Regions from separate parts of the Haloimpatiens massiliensis genome, predicted to be linked through region 1. Evidence: riboswitches for the same ligand, from Rfam matches in the RefSeq annotation. Region 1 holds a riboswitch; each other region holds the start of a gene.
The links. Region 1 has a riboswitch for cobalamin ahead of C1715_RS10205 (magnesium chelatase ATPase subunit I). Riboswitches for the same ligand answer to the same signal wherever they lie in the genome.
Positions count from the first base shown of each region.

Region 2: another riboswitch for cobalamin. It lies ahead of C1715_RS07165 (LPXTG cell wall anchor domain-containing protein); the one in region 1 lies ahead of C1715_RS10205 (magnesium chelatase ATPase subunit I).
Region 3: another riboswitch for cobalamin. It lies ahead of C1715_RS01065 (energy-coupling factor ABC transporter permease); the one in region 1 lies ahead of C1715_RS10205 (magnesium chelatase ATPase subunit I).
Region 4: another riboswitch for cobalamin. It lies ahead of C1715_RS17885 (YitT family protein); the one in region 1 lies ahead of C1715_RS10205 (magnesium chelatase ATPase subunit I).

Region 1 covers NZ_LT854640.1:429,870-434,082, reverse strand. Annotated here, with positions in the region: gene C1715_RS10210 (magnesium chelatase subunit D family protein) at 1-453, opposite strand, end outside; gene C1715_RS10205 (magnesium chelatase ATPase subunit I) at 527-1,567, opposite strand; cobalamin riboswitch at 1,846-2,019, opposite strand; gene C1715_RS10200 (ABC transporter ATP-binding protein) at 2,076-3,824, opposite strand; gene C1715_RS10195 (ABC transporter ATP-binding protein) at 3,811-4,213, opposite strand, start outside.
Region 2 covers NZ_LT854639.1:408,800-413,012, forward strand. Annotated here, with positions in the region: gene C1715_RS07165 (LPXTG cell wall anchor domain-containing protein) at 1-1,455, opposite strand, end outside; cobalamin riboswitch at 1,783-1,987, opposite strand; gene C1715_RS07170 (hypothetical protein) at 2,168-3,709, opposite strand; gene C1715_RS07175 (hypothetical protein) at 3,861-4,213, opposite strand, start outside.
Region 3 covers NZ_LT854635.1:46,930-51,142, reverse strand. Annotated here, with positions in the region: gene C1715_RS01080 (energy-coupling factor ABC transporter ATP-binding protein) at 1-114, opposite strand, end outside; gene cbiQ (cobalt ECF transporter T component CbiQ) at 224-904, opposite strand; gene C1715_RS01070 (energy-coupling factor ABC transporter substrate-binding protein) at 888-1,202, opposite strand; gene C1715_RS01065 (energy-coupling factor ABC transporter permease) at 1,186-1,920, opposite strand; cobalamin riboswitch at 2,144-2,315, opposite strand; gene C1715_RS01060 (ketoacyl-ACP synthase III) at 2,393-3,403, opposite strand; gene C1715_RS01055 (methyl-accepting chemotaxis protein) at 3,663-4,213, shown strand, end outside.
Region 4 covers NZ_LT854640.1:2,072,603-2,076,815, forward strand. Annotated here, with positions in the region: gene C1715_RS17880 (M3 family oligoendopeptidase) at 1-982, opposite strand, end outside; cobalamin riboswitch at 1,288-1,464, shown strand; gene C1715_RS17885 (YitT family protein) at 1,658-2,503, shown strand; gene C1715_RS17890 (DUF6199 family natural product biosynthesis protein) at 2,989-3,240, shown strand; gene C1715_RS17895 (hypothetical protein) at 3,316-3,825, shown strand.

The DNA of each region.
Region 1 (4,213 bases):
TTCCGGATTCATAGTTCCAACTAAAACAAAACGTGAATGATGCTGAAAGGATATACCTTCCCTCTCCACGTGATTTATTCCTGAGGCAGATACTTCAAGGAGACAATTTACAATATGTTCACTTAAAAGATTAACTTCATCTACATACAACATATTTCCATGAGCTTTTTTTAGTATTCCTGATTCAAAACTTTTTTCTCCTTTAGCAATTGCCTTTTCAATATCAATTGTTCCAAGTAGTCTATCCTCTGTTACATTTAAAGGTAATTCAATAACTTGCATATCTTTCATCAACTGAGCCAGCCCTCTTACTAGTGTAGATTTTGCTGTGCCTTTTTCTCCACTTATTAAAACCCCTCCTATAGATGGATTAATTACATTGAGCATAAGAGCTTTTTTAACTTTTTCCTGTCCTATAATTGCCGAAAAAGGATATACACAATTTCTTTTCATCACCCTAAAACCACTCCTTTCTCCTTCATAATCCTTCAATTATAATCTGTATTCTATCAATTGTATGTTTCTATTAAGCCATTGCTATTTCATTTATTATTTCTTCCACTCTGGAAAAGTTTATAACACCTTCTTCAAATGGTTTTCTTCTCATTCTATGTGGAAGTGTAAGTTCTGCTGCTTCTATCATATCTTTGCTATTAACTTTATATCTACCATTAAAGGCAGCTATTGTTATTGCAGTTTTAATCATACTTATATCTGCTCTGTGACCATCTACATCCATTTCTATACTTATGGATGCAGCCATTTCCAGTATTTTATCATCAAAAATTACTTCTTTAAGAACTTCTTTCGCTTTTAAAATTTTATCTCTTAACTTCTGCTGTTCTTCATTATAGCTTGATATAAAAGCTTCTTTATCCTTTTCATATTCAAGTCTTCTTTTTATTACTTGAACTCTTTTGTCATTATCCCTTTCTCCTATTACATCAACCACCATGCCAAATCTATCTAAAAGTTGAGGTCTTAAATCTCCTTCCTCTGGATTCATAGTACCTACAAGAATAAATTTTGCTGGATGAGAAAAAGATACCCCTTCTCTTTCTATGGTATTTACACCCATAGCTGCAGAATCTAATAAAACATCCACTACATGATCATCCAGAAGATTTACTTCGTCAACATAAAGAATATTTCTGTTTGCCTCAGCTAAAATTCCTGGCTCAAATTTCTTTTCCCCCTTTTTAATTGCATATTCAATATCTAAAGTACCTACTACCCTATCCTCTGTAGCACTAACAGGTAAATCTACCACTTTCATTTTTTCCTTAACTTCACTTAATTTTTTACCTGCCGATGCTTTTTCACAACATTTCGCACACATAGTACTTTTATCCTGAGGATTACATCCAAAAATACATCCTTCAACCTGTGTTTTTTCTGGTAAAAGCTCTGCTAAAGCGCGAACTGCTGTAGATTTAGCCGTTCCCTTCTCTCCTCTAATTAAAACTCCTCCAAGAGATGGATTTATAACATTAAGTATCAACGCCTTCTTCATATTTTCCTGTCCAACAATTGCTGTAAATGGATAAACACTCATTATATTTTTCATTTGAAAAACTCCTCTCATTCTTCTAACTTATAAGTTATAACTTGTCCCTATATTCAAACCGCAAATATCAAAGTTCGAAAATACTATCATAATAGGAACATCTAAAGCTTGTTGATTTTAAAAATTTCATAATGTTTTTTGTGAATAAAGTATTTTTATTATGTAAAAAACAAAACCTCCGCAAAGCGAAGGTTTATATATCTATAATGAATAGTACCTTAAATATTTTACAAAAATACTTAAAGTCGTTGTTAAATATGTTTTACTTCCCTCCGAAGCTTCATATACTGATTTAGGCAGGTCTCCTGGCTTACGGGTCACTCTCTACCATCCTTCCCAGATTACTCCAGTGGATTTGGTTTCGTCTCCGTATACAGTAGCGGGGGCTGCAGTGGATTTTAACCACTTTCCCTATTAAATCATCATCTGATACCTAAAACAACATATTAAATTTTTAACGCAATTGTAATTATAGCAATTGGTTCTATAAAATGCAAGATTTATAATTTTAGCTCCAAGTCATTTTCTCTAGTTCAATATGGCTGCGATACCAATCATCATTTTGTAAAAGTTCTTCAGGAGAACCTGAACTTTTAACTCTCCCATCCTCTAAAATTACCACTATATCACTGGCAATTATAGATGATAAACGGTGCGATATGGACAATATTGTATGGGCTTCACTTGCCTTTTGCAGTACAGATACTATTTTCTCTTCTGTAATAGAATCAAGATTAGCTGTAATCTCGTCCAAAAGAAGTATAGGAGGTTCTGTCACAATGGCTCTTGCTATTGCCAAAAGCTGCTTTTGTCCCTGTGAAAAAAGTGTATGACTCGTTATTTGAGTGTCTATACCATTTTCCAAAGTTACTATATAATCTGTCATACCTACAAAATACAAGGCATCTTCAATTTGTCTCCTTGTAATATTCTCGTCCTTAAGACTAATTTGATCTGCTACTGTTCCCTTTATAATATGAAAGTCTTGATCCACATATCCAAATATTTTACGTTTTTGCGAATTGGGGATTTGGTAAACATCAATGCCGTTTATTGTGATGCTCCCCTTTGATGGTTTAAGAATCCCCATAATCAACTTGAATAATGTAGATTTTCCAACCCCTGTTCTGCCTACAAAAGTAACCTTCTCATTTGATTTTAAATTAAGATTAATATTCTTAAGAACATCATTGCCCCCTTCATATTGAAAAGTGACATCATTAAATGATAATCTATCGTCTCCACCTATATTAATGATATCCTCTATCTTTAATTCATTTTTCTTAGAGTCATCCTCGTTTTCATCGTAAAAATTATCCACTCTGTGGATGCCAGATAAAGCCTTTTGAATACTTTGTAGTTCCACACCCAAGTTCTCAATAGGTGTAAATAAGTTAGATATTAATTCAATGGATGCTGCAACCATACCTAAAGATATACCTAGATAATTTAATTGTTTCGATGACAATATTACAATAAGTCCAATAACTGTAGCACGAATAATCTGAATAATTGGAGAGAATACAGAATCATAAAAATTTACCTTCTCAACTGTTTTGTAATTATCAAGTAAATGTTTAGTATAGTTCTTTTCCATGTAATTTTCTTTGCTATAGGATTTAATCATCTGTATATTTTTTAAGCTTTCGGAAATATGATTGTTTACCTTGCCTACCAATATTCGATTTTCAATGTGTGCCTTAAGCATTCTTTTTTGAAAAATTCGTGTAATACCGTAAATAATAGGTAGCAATATTAAAGTTAACACTCCAAGCTTTGCACTAAACATCCAAATAGAAATTAAAATACCTATAATCTTAAAACAATCAACTATCATTCCGATGATGCCACTTGTAAACAGAGAGTTGATTGCGTCCACATCATTAGTAAACAGTGAAACAACTGTTCCCGAACCATTAGAGGAGAAAAACCTTGCATTTATTTTTTCAAGCTTTTCCATCATTTTAATTCTTATTTCCTTTGTAATTTTTTGTCCCAAAACCGTAAGCAAAACCTCTTTAACAAAATCAAATATTGCAATAAACAATAATACAGCAATATATATAACCGCTAAAAACAGTAATCTCTCAGAGTTTTTGGGCACTATATTATAATCAATTATATGCTTCAATATTTGAGGAGGAATTAAACTTGTAAAAACAACTCCACAAACGGAAAATATCAATAATAAACTTATACCTATATTGTTTTTAATTACTTTAATAGTAGACTTTTTTATTAAACTATTCTCCATCATTGTTTCTCACCTCCGTATACTGCAAATTGAATATTTTACTATAAACTTGAGATTTTTTCATAAGTTCATTATGAGTACCATACTCTACTGTCTTATGGTTATTTAGTAATACAATCCTATTAATTCTAGTGAAAATAGATAAACGGTGAGAAACTAAAATAATTAAACTATCCTTATAATTATTTTTTATATTTTTAATAATTTTTTCTTCTGTCTTCATATCCACTGCTGAAAAGGGATCATCTAATATTATAATTTTGTTTTTATTAATAAGAGCCCTTGCCAGTGCTATCCTTGCCTGTTGACCACCACTTAATTTAATTCCACTATTTCCAACTAAAGTGTTTTGTCCCTGAGGCATTGTTGCCAAATCTGTATCAAAGCAAACA
Region 2 (4,213 bases), on a different contig from region 1:
GATATCAGCAACACCTATATTAGTATTATTTTTCTTTCCATAATTGTAAAGTATTCTAGCATCATTGTAGAAAACCATATCTCCATTAGGAGCAATTGCTACACTTTGTGAAGCGTATTGTTTTTCTCCTATATTAGTAACCTTTTCATATTTAGGTTTAGTTTGTCCTATACTATCTCTAACAATATACATTACTGAACTGTCACTTTCCTTATCTGGTGCATAAGGAATAATATATAAATAAACTTCTTGATTATTTTCTTTTGTGGCATAAGCTGTAGTTAATATAGGAGTACCTTTTGTAATAATTTCATCTATCCTATAAATCTCTTCCATAGTGTTTGCATCTATTACGTGGAATGGTTCATTACTTCCCATAGTATGTCCACCACCACCAAGATATAATCTATCATTATAAATTACTGGACTTGATTGAGTTCCACCACCATCAACATCAGAAATGTATGCCTTCATACTCTCTTTTTTAAAAGACCCATCACTATTTATCTCATATGAACGTACTACAGCTCCCAGACTTCCAGCACCGCTAGCAGATATATATATACGGTTATTCTTTGGATAATATACAATAGTGGATGAAACCACTTCTTTATTTGGTAAAACCATGGAATCAATTATTTTTCCTGTTTTTGCATCAACAGATCTTACTACACTACCCTCTCTTCTAATTTTACCTTGATCTGCAAATATAACTGCTCCATTTACAAATGCAGGACCCGCATTTGTTCCAAATCCTAACATTGTATTAGTTTCTACAGTCCATGCTGATTCTACCACTTCATCTGATTTTGAAGGATCTACATCTGTAGTTTTAAAAGCAGCATATTTTCCATTACGATCTCTTGGTCCTGTATATACATAACCATCATTGTAAAATACCTGTGCTTGAATTTGTGCACCCTCTGCTATTGAAGCAGTAACAAATAACTGTTCTAAAGTATTTGCATCATATGCGATTAAATATGTTTTCCCTGGCTGTCCGTTTTTTCTTGTAACATGTCTTGGAACAAAAATCTTACCATCACCATAAGCCAAATTTATAAAAAATGCGGCATCTCCTGGAGCTGGTGCAGTTTTTATTACTTTTCCAGTACTAGTTTCAAATTTAATAAGTTTTTCATATATATAACAATAAGTATAGTTCCCTACTATAATAGGAGTGCCTGGAGTAGTAACCCAATCCGAATCGCTTTTAGATTCAGTATATTTCCACTTTAATTCCATTTCTTCACCATTTCTTGGGGTTTTGGCATCAGATACTCCTTGAAGCTTTAAATTTCCCATAAATTGTGGCCAGTTTAAAGTAGTACCAGCTTCTACTAACTTATCTGTTTTTTTCGTTTCAGCAAATACACTGGTAAAATTCGTTAATACCATAGCCATAATAATTACCATGGCCAAAAAATGTTTAAATATATTTAACTTTTTTTTCATTTTTCACACACCTTTTAATTTATTGATTTAAGATATAGTACATATTATTTTAAAATGCTGTAAATTTCCATTTTAAACTTAGTAATTCTATTAATATAGTTAAATTTAAATACATCAGTTTGAATTTAAAAATAATAAGTCAGTATGCTAGTATATTTAACTTGTTATTTCTTTTCATGTACCTTATGTAACTTTAAAACTAGTAAGTATACAACATAAACTTTTAAAAAATCACATAAAAAAATCTTCTAACACGAGGTTAAAAGACAGCGAATAAATAATATGAAAACATTTCCACATTTAACACCCCCCTATTAATCGTAGAGACTTTGGTGAAAAATATAGGCAGATATCCTGACTTAAGTATCATCATTTAAAAATGTCTTCCCAGTTACCCAGTGACATAATATTCTTAAACTCCTCTATTACAGTGGCGGAACCGTTCAGGATTTTAACCTGATTCCCTTTTAATCCATTGCTAAATCTTAATAAATAACTCTTCAGCAACGAAACCCATATTTTATTATTAAATTATTAACATGTTCAAGATAATATTAACTATACGGTATAATATTGTCAATAGTAGAAATCAGTAGAAATACGAAATAAAGAAGAAATTTAGAAATAATTTATTTATTTTAAGAAAAATAAGATAAAAATAGAGACGGTTAAGAACTTTTATCTAAAAATTCTTAACCGTCCCCCTACTTCTTTACTTTCCTCTGCTTAAAGCATAAGCTTCTCTTGTTAAAAACTGCTTTGTCTTAAGATATTCAGGTATGTTCTTTTCCTCATTATTTATAGTTATATTAGCAAATTTCCTTCTTAATTCTAGCATGTACACATTATTGTCATAAGGTAGCTTTCCAATACATCTCAGTCTAAGTTTAAAATTATCATCCAGTTCACTTATATTAAATAGAGTGAGAAATCTTTTACATCTTCCTTTGAAAGCTTCTTCAGGATCAAGATTATCTATTTCAGTGTTATCAAAGATAAAATCAATATTTAGATATCCATCCTCAGCATATATGTTTGATTTGCAGAACTCATTTATATATTGTCTATTTTGATTAGCTCTAGAAATTCTCGAAAATTCCTCAAGCTCATCTATAAAGGTCAAAAAGGACGAATCATCAATAATTCCTTTCATTTGAAAACCTTCACTAGTATGATCAGATATAGCCATAAGTATTGATACAAGTACCATTGTCTTAACATAATCATATTTATTTACATTTAATGTTTTGTAATCTGAATAGTTAAAAGGTCTATTACTAAATACGGACAATTTTCTAAACAAAAGAAAAGCACTCATTATTCCATGTTGGTAGTTTTCAAAATCCTTTGAATATCTAATGTGCCTAGAATAACTAAAGTACAACTGCATTTTAAGTTTATTATTTTTTAAAATTTTACTCTCCTCTTCTGTTAAATTTAAAATTGCTTCTTCATTTACTCCCTTTATCTCCCCACTATATCCATTAAATTTAAATATCTTTTTAATAATTTGCTCTGACTCTTCACCTGATTTTCGTAAAAAACTAAAATTATAACTTATAAGATTTATGAAATCTTTTATTAAATTATCGTGTATATCTGAATAACTAAAATCAAATTCACTAAAGTCTTTTATTCCAAAATGAGGCAGTATACTTTTTATATTTTTATTTATAGAATTTATTTTCTTTATAGGATAGCCAAGATCATGAGTTAAAGCTCCTAAACATCTTACGGAATCATTATAATCTTCAAATTCTTTAATAAGATCATCTAACTCAATTACATCCTGAAATACTTCTGAATATTTACTTTTTCTAAACACATCGGATATTTGCCTTAATTGTTCATCTTCCTTACCGTATTTGTTAAAAAAAATCTTAAATTCATGATTTTTTATAATATATTCACCTAAAAAATATACCCATAGACAGTGCATAGTATGATCTCTATAAAAAGAATCCGATGCAAATATAAGCTCTTCAAAATTTACATATTCATCAAAATATGCAAATAAATCATCATAACCTCTTCTATCAGAATCTATAAAGCTCATGGATGCCTCAAATAGAAGTTTCCAAAGTTTCTTGCAAATTTTAATTTTATTATGCATTTCATCAGCTTCTCTTAAGTTTGATATTTCCCTTAATATATCTTTCTTGTACCATGGTTTATTCTTCAAAAACGCTATTGAATCCTTACCAATCTCATTAATATAAAAATCAAGTACCTTCTTTTCGTTAATTATCCCCAATTAATTCACCCCATTTAAAACTATTATTTTTAACCATTATTTACTATTATATCATTGATATCAAATTAATTACAGAGTGTGAAAAACAGTACAACTAGGCCCATTTAAGATACTTTCTGCATGCTTCAGATAGCTACACTGTCCTCTTACTTTAAATTTCTCTTTTTGTAAATAATAATATAGAAGAAATTATTGATAAGACTGTTATTATAACTGTTATTATTAGAGGTTTACTGGAGAACTCACTTGAAAGCTTCGAGCTTTCTGCTATAAGAGTAAAAGGATTAAAAGAATATTTAAATGTATTTAAAAGAGTTAACAAGATATTTATTCCCATAGATAACAGTGCAACCGCCATAGATTTTTTAAACAAGCTGCTAAACAAAAATATCAATGAAAGAATAAACAATAGATAAATATATACACTAGAAGAACATATAAACACAGTTTTTATATTAGGAAAATCCTGCTTAAATACAATAAAAGAATAATATATGTTTGTGA
Region 3 (4,213 bases), on a different contig from region 1:
ACCATTAGCCCCTATTATTCCTATTCTATCTCCCTTATTCATATCTATGTTAATATTATCTAATGCTACAGTTCCATCCTCATACACATAGGTTAAATTTTCCGTCCTAAGCATATTTTCATCCCCTTCTTTTATCCATTAAAAGTTATGTTTTAAGAGTATCTTATTTAAATCACCATGCAATTATCATTTATCTACTATATTTTCTTTTTCATCTTAAATTCTACATTTTAAACTCTCCATCATAAAGCTTACTTTCTAATGATATAATTAATTCTTCATATTTAAGCATAACTCTTACAAATAAGCATCGTATTAAAAGCGAAAGAGACTTATAAGAATTTTTTCTATTATTATACCCAAATCTCATTTCTTGAGCAGTGTGTATTTCCTTGCACTCTTCTAAAAATATAAATATAAATCTATAAATTAATATTAAAAGTTCAATAAATACCTTAGGCAATCTAAATTTTTTAAAAACCACTATAAGTTGATTCATAGGTATAGTTAATGCCATAAAATATGTGGCAGCTACACAAGCCATAGCTCTGAAAAATACATGTCTGCAGGTAACAATTGCATCTCTAGTTATGCCTATGTAATTTTTTGACAGTGGTAGTGCCCATAAAAACAATTCCCTTTTAGGAGAACAGGATATTAAAATAGTTATAAGACTCACAATTAAAAAAGCTGTAGGGATACAAAGGAGTTTAGTATACTTTTTAAAAGGAATTCCAGCAACTCCTACTGTTAGTATCAGTAGAAATAGAAAAATACATAGATTAAATCTATAATCCCTCATATTTAGGGATAAAATTAGTATTCCTATGGCAAAAAAGAATTTTGCCATAGGATTAAAATTTCTTAATCTATTGGTGTATGCATATTTATCTATCAGAAGCACTTTTTTTCTTTCCTTTAAAATAACCTAATGTATATCCTATAACCCCTGCACCTATAGCTCCTTGTGCACAGAAAAGTAAACTTTCTATTTCTCCACTTGGTGGTTCCCAAATGCTTTCAAACCATGGTTTATATCCTGGGTTTATTTCCGTTATAGCCCCTTCTGCCTGATCATCAGCACCTGCAAATTCAGCTCCGCTCTTAAATACTAAAGGAGTTATAATAAGTGCCAATGTTATTAAAAGTAAAATTATATTCTTCTTTTTTGTTGAAGTGCCCGTATTAGTTGATGCTTTCATCTTTTAACACCCCTTCACGTTTATAATCTAAAAGTAGGTTGTAAACTACAGTAGTTAAAAGTCCCTCTGCTATAGCTAAAGGTATTTGAGTTACTGCAAATATACCTAAGAATTTTACAAGTGAAGCTCCTATACCTCCTGATGTAGCTGGAAAAGCTATAGATAACTGAGTAGCTGTAACAACATATGTAGCTAAATCTCCTAAAGCTGCTGCGAAAAATACACAAGTTGATGTCTTAACATTGTTTTTCTTTAAAAGTTTAAATATTGCATAGGATACTAAAGGTCCTACTATTGCCATAGAAAATGTATTTGCACCTAATGTAGTTAGTCCACCATGAGCAAGTAATAATGATTGAAATAATAAAACTATTATACCTAGCACACTCATAATTGTAGGTCCAAATAAAATTGCTCCAAGCCCTACTCCTGTTGGATGTGAACAACTTCCTGTAACTGACGGTATCTTTAAAGCAGATAACACAAAAACAAATCCTCCAGCTAAAGCAATTAATATTTTCTTATTAGGCTGCTCCTTAAATATCTTATTTAAATTTTTAATTCCCATTACTAAGAATGGTATTGTAACTATAGCCCAGAAAATACACCATTTTGCTGGCAAAAATCCCTCCATTATATGCATAGCTTGTACAGTGGAAGGCGTAATAACTGCTAGTAATGCAAGAGCTGCAGCTAATTTAAGTTTTTCTTTACGCATTTTATATCCCCCTCTTAATTTTTATATTTATTTTAAATAAATCACAGGATTTAAATAGTAAATAGAGCTAATAAATATATTCAATAATTGAGGTGAGAAGATACACACAAATAAAAAACCCTAACCAATAGGTTAGGGAATTTTTTCTTATAATCATCTATTTAACAGAATTAATCCATTAAAATTATACAATAAATTATAAGTAGTCTCTTCCCTCCGAAGGCATACTTTAAAATCTTAGGCAGGTCTCCTGACTTAAGTTCTCTCTACTTGTTGGCCTTCCCGTATAATACAGTGGCATAGTCAACTTTCGTCCCTCTTACAGTAGCGGGGGCTGTATTGGATTTTCACCAATTTCCCTTTTAATATTAATAACCTAAATTTTTCTTTTTTAAATTTTACAATCTAACGATACCACAAAAAGTCAAAATATTCAATAGTATATAAAAATTTCTCTTATAAGTTGTCCAAATTAAAATTCATAAAGTACTGAGCACATAGCTACTCCTGCACCTACAGAACAAAATACTGCTTTAGCTCCTCTAGGTATATCCTTGCCCTTAACAGCATGATGAAAAGCTACTATCGGGCTAGTTGTGCCAGTGTATCCATACTTATCTCCAATATAAGTGAATTTATCATGGTAATCCTCTATATTTAAATATTTAGCAGTTTCCGTAATAAATTGCTTTGAATATTGAGATAATAAAAAAAGCTCTATATCATCAATTGTAAAATGAAATTTTTTTGAAAAATATGTAATTGCCTTTGCCCATTCTGGAGCAAAAAAATCCAAATGAAATCCTCTCCACCTTTGCTTTTTTTCATATTCTCCTACATCATTATGTCTAGCTTTTGTCATACCACAAGCTGGAGACATTATTGTATCATAATATTTAGAGACAGTGGTATATTTTGAATCTAATACTCCTCTAAGAGTTTTCTCCTCTTTAGCTTCTAATATAAGGGCTGCTCCTGCATCCCCAGAAGCAGGATAAGTGTACTTACAATCTTCTCTTGCTATTGAAGACACGTATAATCCTCCACACACCAAACAATATCTTATATCATCGTTTGTTTTCATCATTCTAGATGCTTGATCCAATGCAACAACCATTCCTACACAATTAGAATTTAAATCATATACTATATGTGCATTTTGGGCATTTAATTCTTTATTTATTATTAATGCATTAGATGGCGTTAAATATTCTGGAGTATCTGATGAAAATACTATCATATCTAATTGTTCTGGTGATATATTTGCACTTTTTAATGCCTCCCTAGAGGCTTCTAGCGCCATAGTTAATGCATTTTCTTCTTTATTATCGATTACATATCTATATTTCCTCCCTAGATTATTTAAAAGTGCCCTTATGTCTACATCCTTATTGTCAAAATGTTTAATAAAAAATTCGTTTCCTACCCTTTTCTTTGGATGGTACACACCTGTGCCTATGATATTTACATTTCTAAACCCCATAATCTGTCACTCCCATTCGTCTATTTTAAAACTTTTATATTTATATTTATAATTTTAATTAAATATTTAATGAAACTATATATACCTTTTAAAAATATATTATCAATTTTTTGCATATTATTCAATAACTATATTATTTTCTCATAAATCTACTATTATATTGTAAAATCGTTAAATTTTTTATAATTACAAACGATAATATTATTGCTTGCTGTTAATAACGCTGCTAACAATATTTATAAAGAAAGGGTGTCAATTAGTGAAAGATGAAAAAACTATAATTTCATATCAAAAAGATACATTAAAGTTTGTAATACTCATTTATTCTTTTAGTTGTATACTTTCTCTTATTTTCTTTACATTTCTAAAAAAATTCGGAATAAACGAACAACTAAAATGGTCTACATTGATTAAGTTAGGTATTTTAACCCTTGTAGAAATATCCGTTCTATTTTCAATGTATAAAATGACCATAAAAGAAGGAGTATTGATACAAAAAAACTTTAAGTTTTTAAAAATGGCAATACTTATAATTACATATGTGCACTATTTATATTTAACTTTTACAATTCCATCTAAAGATCTGTGGTGGTTTATATTTTATTTTGTGATACTAGGTGCATTGTTTTTAGACTTAAAAATGCTGACAACCTCCATTGTCATGGCAGTAATAAGTGTATCAATTGTTTGGAAGTTTAATTCTAGCATCCTTCCTCAAGGAAATCTACGTACTTCTGAATTACTTATAAGGGGAATAACTGTTATACTAACCTTATTAGGTATTTATGCATTTGCTTATTTTGCTGCTAA
Region 4 (4,213 bases), 1.6 Mb from region 1:
CTCCACCAGCTTTTCCCTTCTTGCTAACTAAATCCATAAGCTCGTGTTCTACCATAAATGTAAAGAACTCATTAGTTTCATCTGACAATTCTTTGTACATTTGCTTTCCATTATTTAATATCCAATCAGGATCTCCCTTCGGTACTGCATTACCTGTTAAGAATTTTAATGGTTCATCATAATATTTAAGCTCTTTAAATCCTAATCTTTTAGCTTGTCTTTCCTTCAATTCTTCTGCCACAGGAACTATATAATCTAATACTTGTTTTCTATAATTAGCCACCATCTCTGCATTATAATCGGATCTCATCATTCTTATATATGCAAGCTCCACGAAATTATTATATCCTAATTTTTTAGCCATTCTATCTCTTACTTTTACCAATTTATCATATATTTCGTCAAACTTGCTTTCATTTTCCACATAGAAATTAGTAGAAGCTTCGTAAGCTCTCTTTCTCATTTCTCTATCTTTTGACTGTATGAAAGGTTCAAGCTGAGATAAATTTCTCTCTTCTCCTTCAAACATTATCTTAGCTGAAGCCTTCAGTTTATCGTACTCTGTAGTTAATTTATTTTCTTCCTTTAAATACTCTATTATCTTTAAATCAAAAGATTTTAACTGCATTTCTGCCAATGTGAAAAGCTGTTTTCCCCATTTTCCCTCTAATTCTTTTCTAAATTTTGAATTTACTAAGGTTTCATAGTACTTAGATATTAATCCTTCGTACTCTGGCATATTTTCATCCATAAACTCTTTTTCTTTTTCATAAAATTCATCTACTGTGTTTATGGAGTTTCTTATGCCAACTAATTCAGCCATAGATTCTACATCACTTCTTAGGGAGTTTATTTCTTCCATTATTTTATCTTGCTCTTCTAAAGATGCTGCTTCCCTAAAACTACTAATTAGTTTTGTAAAATCTTTTTCTACTTTTTTCATATCTGGTCTTACATATTGGTAATCTTTAAATTTTAGCATAAATTATTCCCCCTCTTTATTAAACTTTACAATGATACCATTTTACCACACTTAAATCTTTTTTTAAATTTCTATTTTCAGTTATTTTCTCTAAATTCATATTATTTTCACAATTCACGCATATTGGACTTTTATTGGAACCATAAAGACCTTAATGGAAGGACTGAAATGGACCGAATTTTTAAGGATAAATTATAAATAAAGAGATACTAAAGTATTATCCATGTATATCCCTAAAATATAGACAATATGACCATTGTCATACCTCATATAGGGATGTACAATAAAGATGAAATAGAGATAAAACTAAATAATAAGTTTTTGGTTTTCTTTTGAGAAATTAAAAGGGAATGTGGTGAAAAACCACAGCAGCCCCCGCTACTGTAATAGTGGACAACTCTTAACAGCCACTGGTTAAAACCGGGAAGGCAAGAGGCGGAAGAAACTAGAGCCAGGAGACCTGCCTAAAACTTACTGTTAAAATTTTTCGGAGGGAAGAATTACAGAAGTATAATGGTAACATTGTGAGCCAATTTATAGAGTTCTACTTTGTGCTTTATAAAATTATCTCCTAAATGATTAACTGTTATCTGCTGTAATGACTTCGCTTAGAAGTCTTTTTATTTTTCAATTAGTTAAAATAGCACATATAAAACAAAGAAGGAAGGAATTTTTATGAATATCAAAAATTTTAAAAGACTACTATGGGTAAGCTTAGGAAGTTTAATATACGCTTTAGCTATAAATATCTTTATATCTCCACATAAATTATTAAGTGGAGGCATAGCCGGTATATCATTACTAGCTCAATATATGAGCAATATTCCCTCAGGTTATTGGGTATTCATATTAAATATACCTGTGTTTATATTAGGACTCAAAAAGATAGATAAAGATTTTATATTTTTTAGTTTAGTAGGAATGTTAACTATGTCTCTTTTCTTAGTACTAACAAAAGACATCTCTTCTTTGGTAACAATAGACGATCTAGTAATGTCAACCGTATTTGGTGCCGTACTAAGTGGCCTAGGCATGGGAATCATATTTAGAAATAGAGCTTCTCAAGGTGGAACAGACATAATAGCTGTAATCATAAGACAAAAAAACGGTGCTAAAATGTCCACATTATATTTTATACTAAATGGCCTAATAGTAGTTATGGGAGTATTTGCTACAAATTTAAAATTAACATTGTACACAGTATCTCTAATGTATATAAAATCTCTAGTAATTGATAAAGTTATAGAGGGGTTTGACCAAAAGAAAATAGTCATGATAGTTACTTCTAAAGCAGAACAAGTATCTCAAAAAATTATGAACAACATAGGCAGAGGTACCACTTATCTATATGGAGAAGGTGCTTATACTGGAGAAAAGAAAAAAATCATATATTGTCTATTAACAACTAAAGAATTAAATAATGTAAAAAAATTAGTAGATGAAATAGATAAAGAAGCTTTAATATCAATATCAGAAGCAGAAGAAATCAAAGGAAGAGGTTTCCTAAAACCTGCCCTATAAGCATAAATTGCAGGGCAATTTATGGCTTAAGTGTGCTAGTGTGCTAGTGGCTAGAGGACTAGAATTTAGTTGTAGTGGAGAGTTGAGAATTAATAATTAATAGTTAATAATGAAGGTGAATTTTTCTTCATCCCATTACGAAAAATTTGAAATTTAAGATAGCTAATATAATTTCACGTTGTGAAATTATATTAGCTATCTTTTTTGGCTTAACTTAAATCTTTTATTGGCGGTATTCAGTCTAAATACGTAGATATGGTCAAAAACTCTTAAAGGAGTTTTATTATAGTATTTAAAATCTAAAATCCAGTCCGTGCTTAAACTTTAAAAATTACTACTAAATCATTTAACGATTGGTAATTGGGACTAGAGACTAAAAGAAAGGCTACCCCTAAAAAATAATATAGTAAGCCTTTGCTTTTTTCTTACAATTAAATATGTTATAATATGTAATATATATATTTTTTTGTGGGAGGTAACTAATTATGTATGACCCATTTTATAACCCAATCGAAGAAATCCTTGGAAAAATATTTATAGGTGCTTTTTTAATTTTTCTTATTATAATATCAATTCTAGGAATCAAATATCCTAAAGACATATTTATGTTCCGTTTAAAATCAAAATTTAAATTTGGAGCCGAACCTAATGAAAATGCTATAAATTCTACAAAACTATTCTTTAAAATATTTCTTGTAATATGCTTAATATTTTTTTTACTATTAATATTTTTGTAAAAAATCAACTACTTTCTTTATAATTTATTTAATTTCTATATTTTCCTATTTGTATATAGAAGGAGGCCATTTACAGTGAACACATTAAAAAAACTTACGTATAGTAAGAAATTTATTATCTACTTTACTATATTGTATATTGCCATAATTGCTGGTTTAGCAGTGTGTAATATAAATCATATAGATGACTATAAAAACAAAACTCTAGGATATTTTTACAACATAACAACAGTGACTAAAAATAATGAAAAAATGTATAAATGGCATTTAGGTGTACCTAGTAGCAAAGATACGAGATATATAATACAAACATCAGCAAATGAAAAGGAACTTAGAGAGTTTAAGAACTCATTAGATGCTACAGACGAAAAAAAACATGGAATTTTATTAAAAATTTCATGTTTAATATATTTCATAATAAGTCTAATTATTGAATGCAATAATAAAAACATAAAAAATATGCAATTCTTAAAAGGATTTGATGTATCAGCTATAATGTTTATATTTATTATGATAATAGAAACATTCTTCCAACTAGATAGCTTATTAAGGAATGTACTAAATGCCTACAATTTAATACCCTAAAATAATATATTGTGACATAATAAATTGAAGAAAAATCTGATTTTAATTCCGTAATAAATGTATAATTGGGGACTGTTCACAATACGCCAAGAACTTCTAAATGTCTCACAGTTAAAGACCCTAAAGCTTTCAAACTCACTCGTTCCTCGTTCAAACATGAAAGCTTCTTAACGGTTCTTTAACTGTGAGACATAAGAAGTTCTAAGGCTAGTTCAATAGTCCCCAATTCTACATTTATTACTACATTAAAATCAGATTTTTAGTTTAATATGTTTATGGTTGGAGAGAAAAACCCTACTAAAGAATAATTTTCCTCCACTACGTTACGGAAAATCTTTAATTTATAAAACAAATAAAAAGGCTCCCATAATCTTTTTATGCGTAGCCT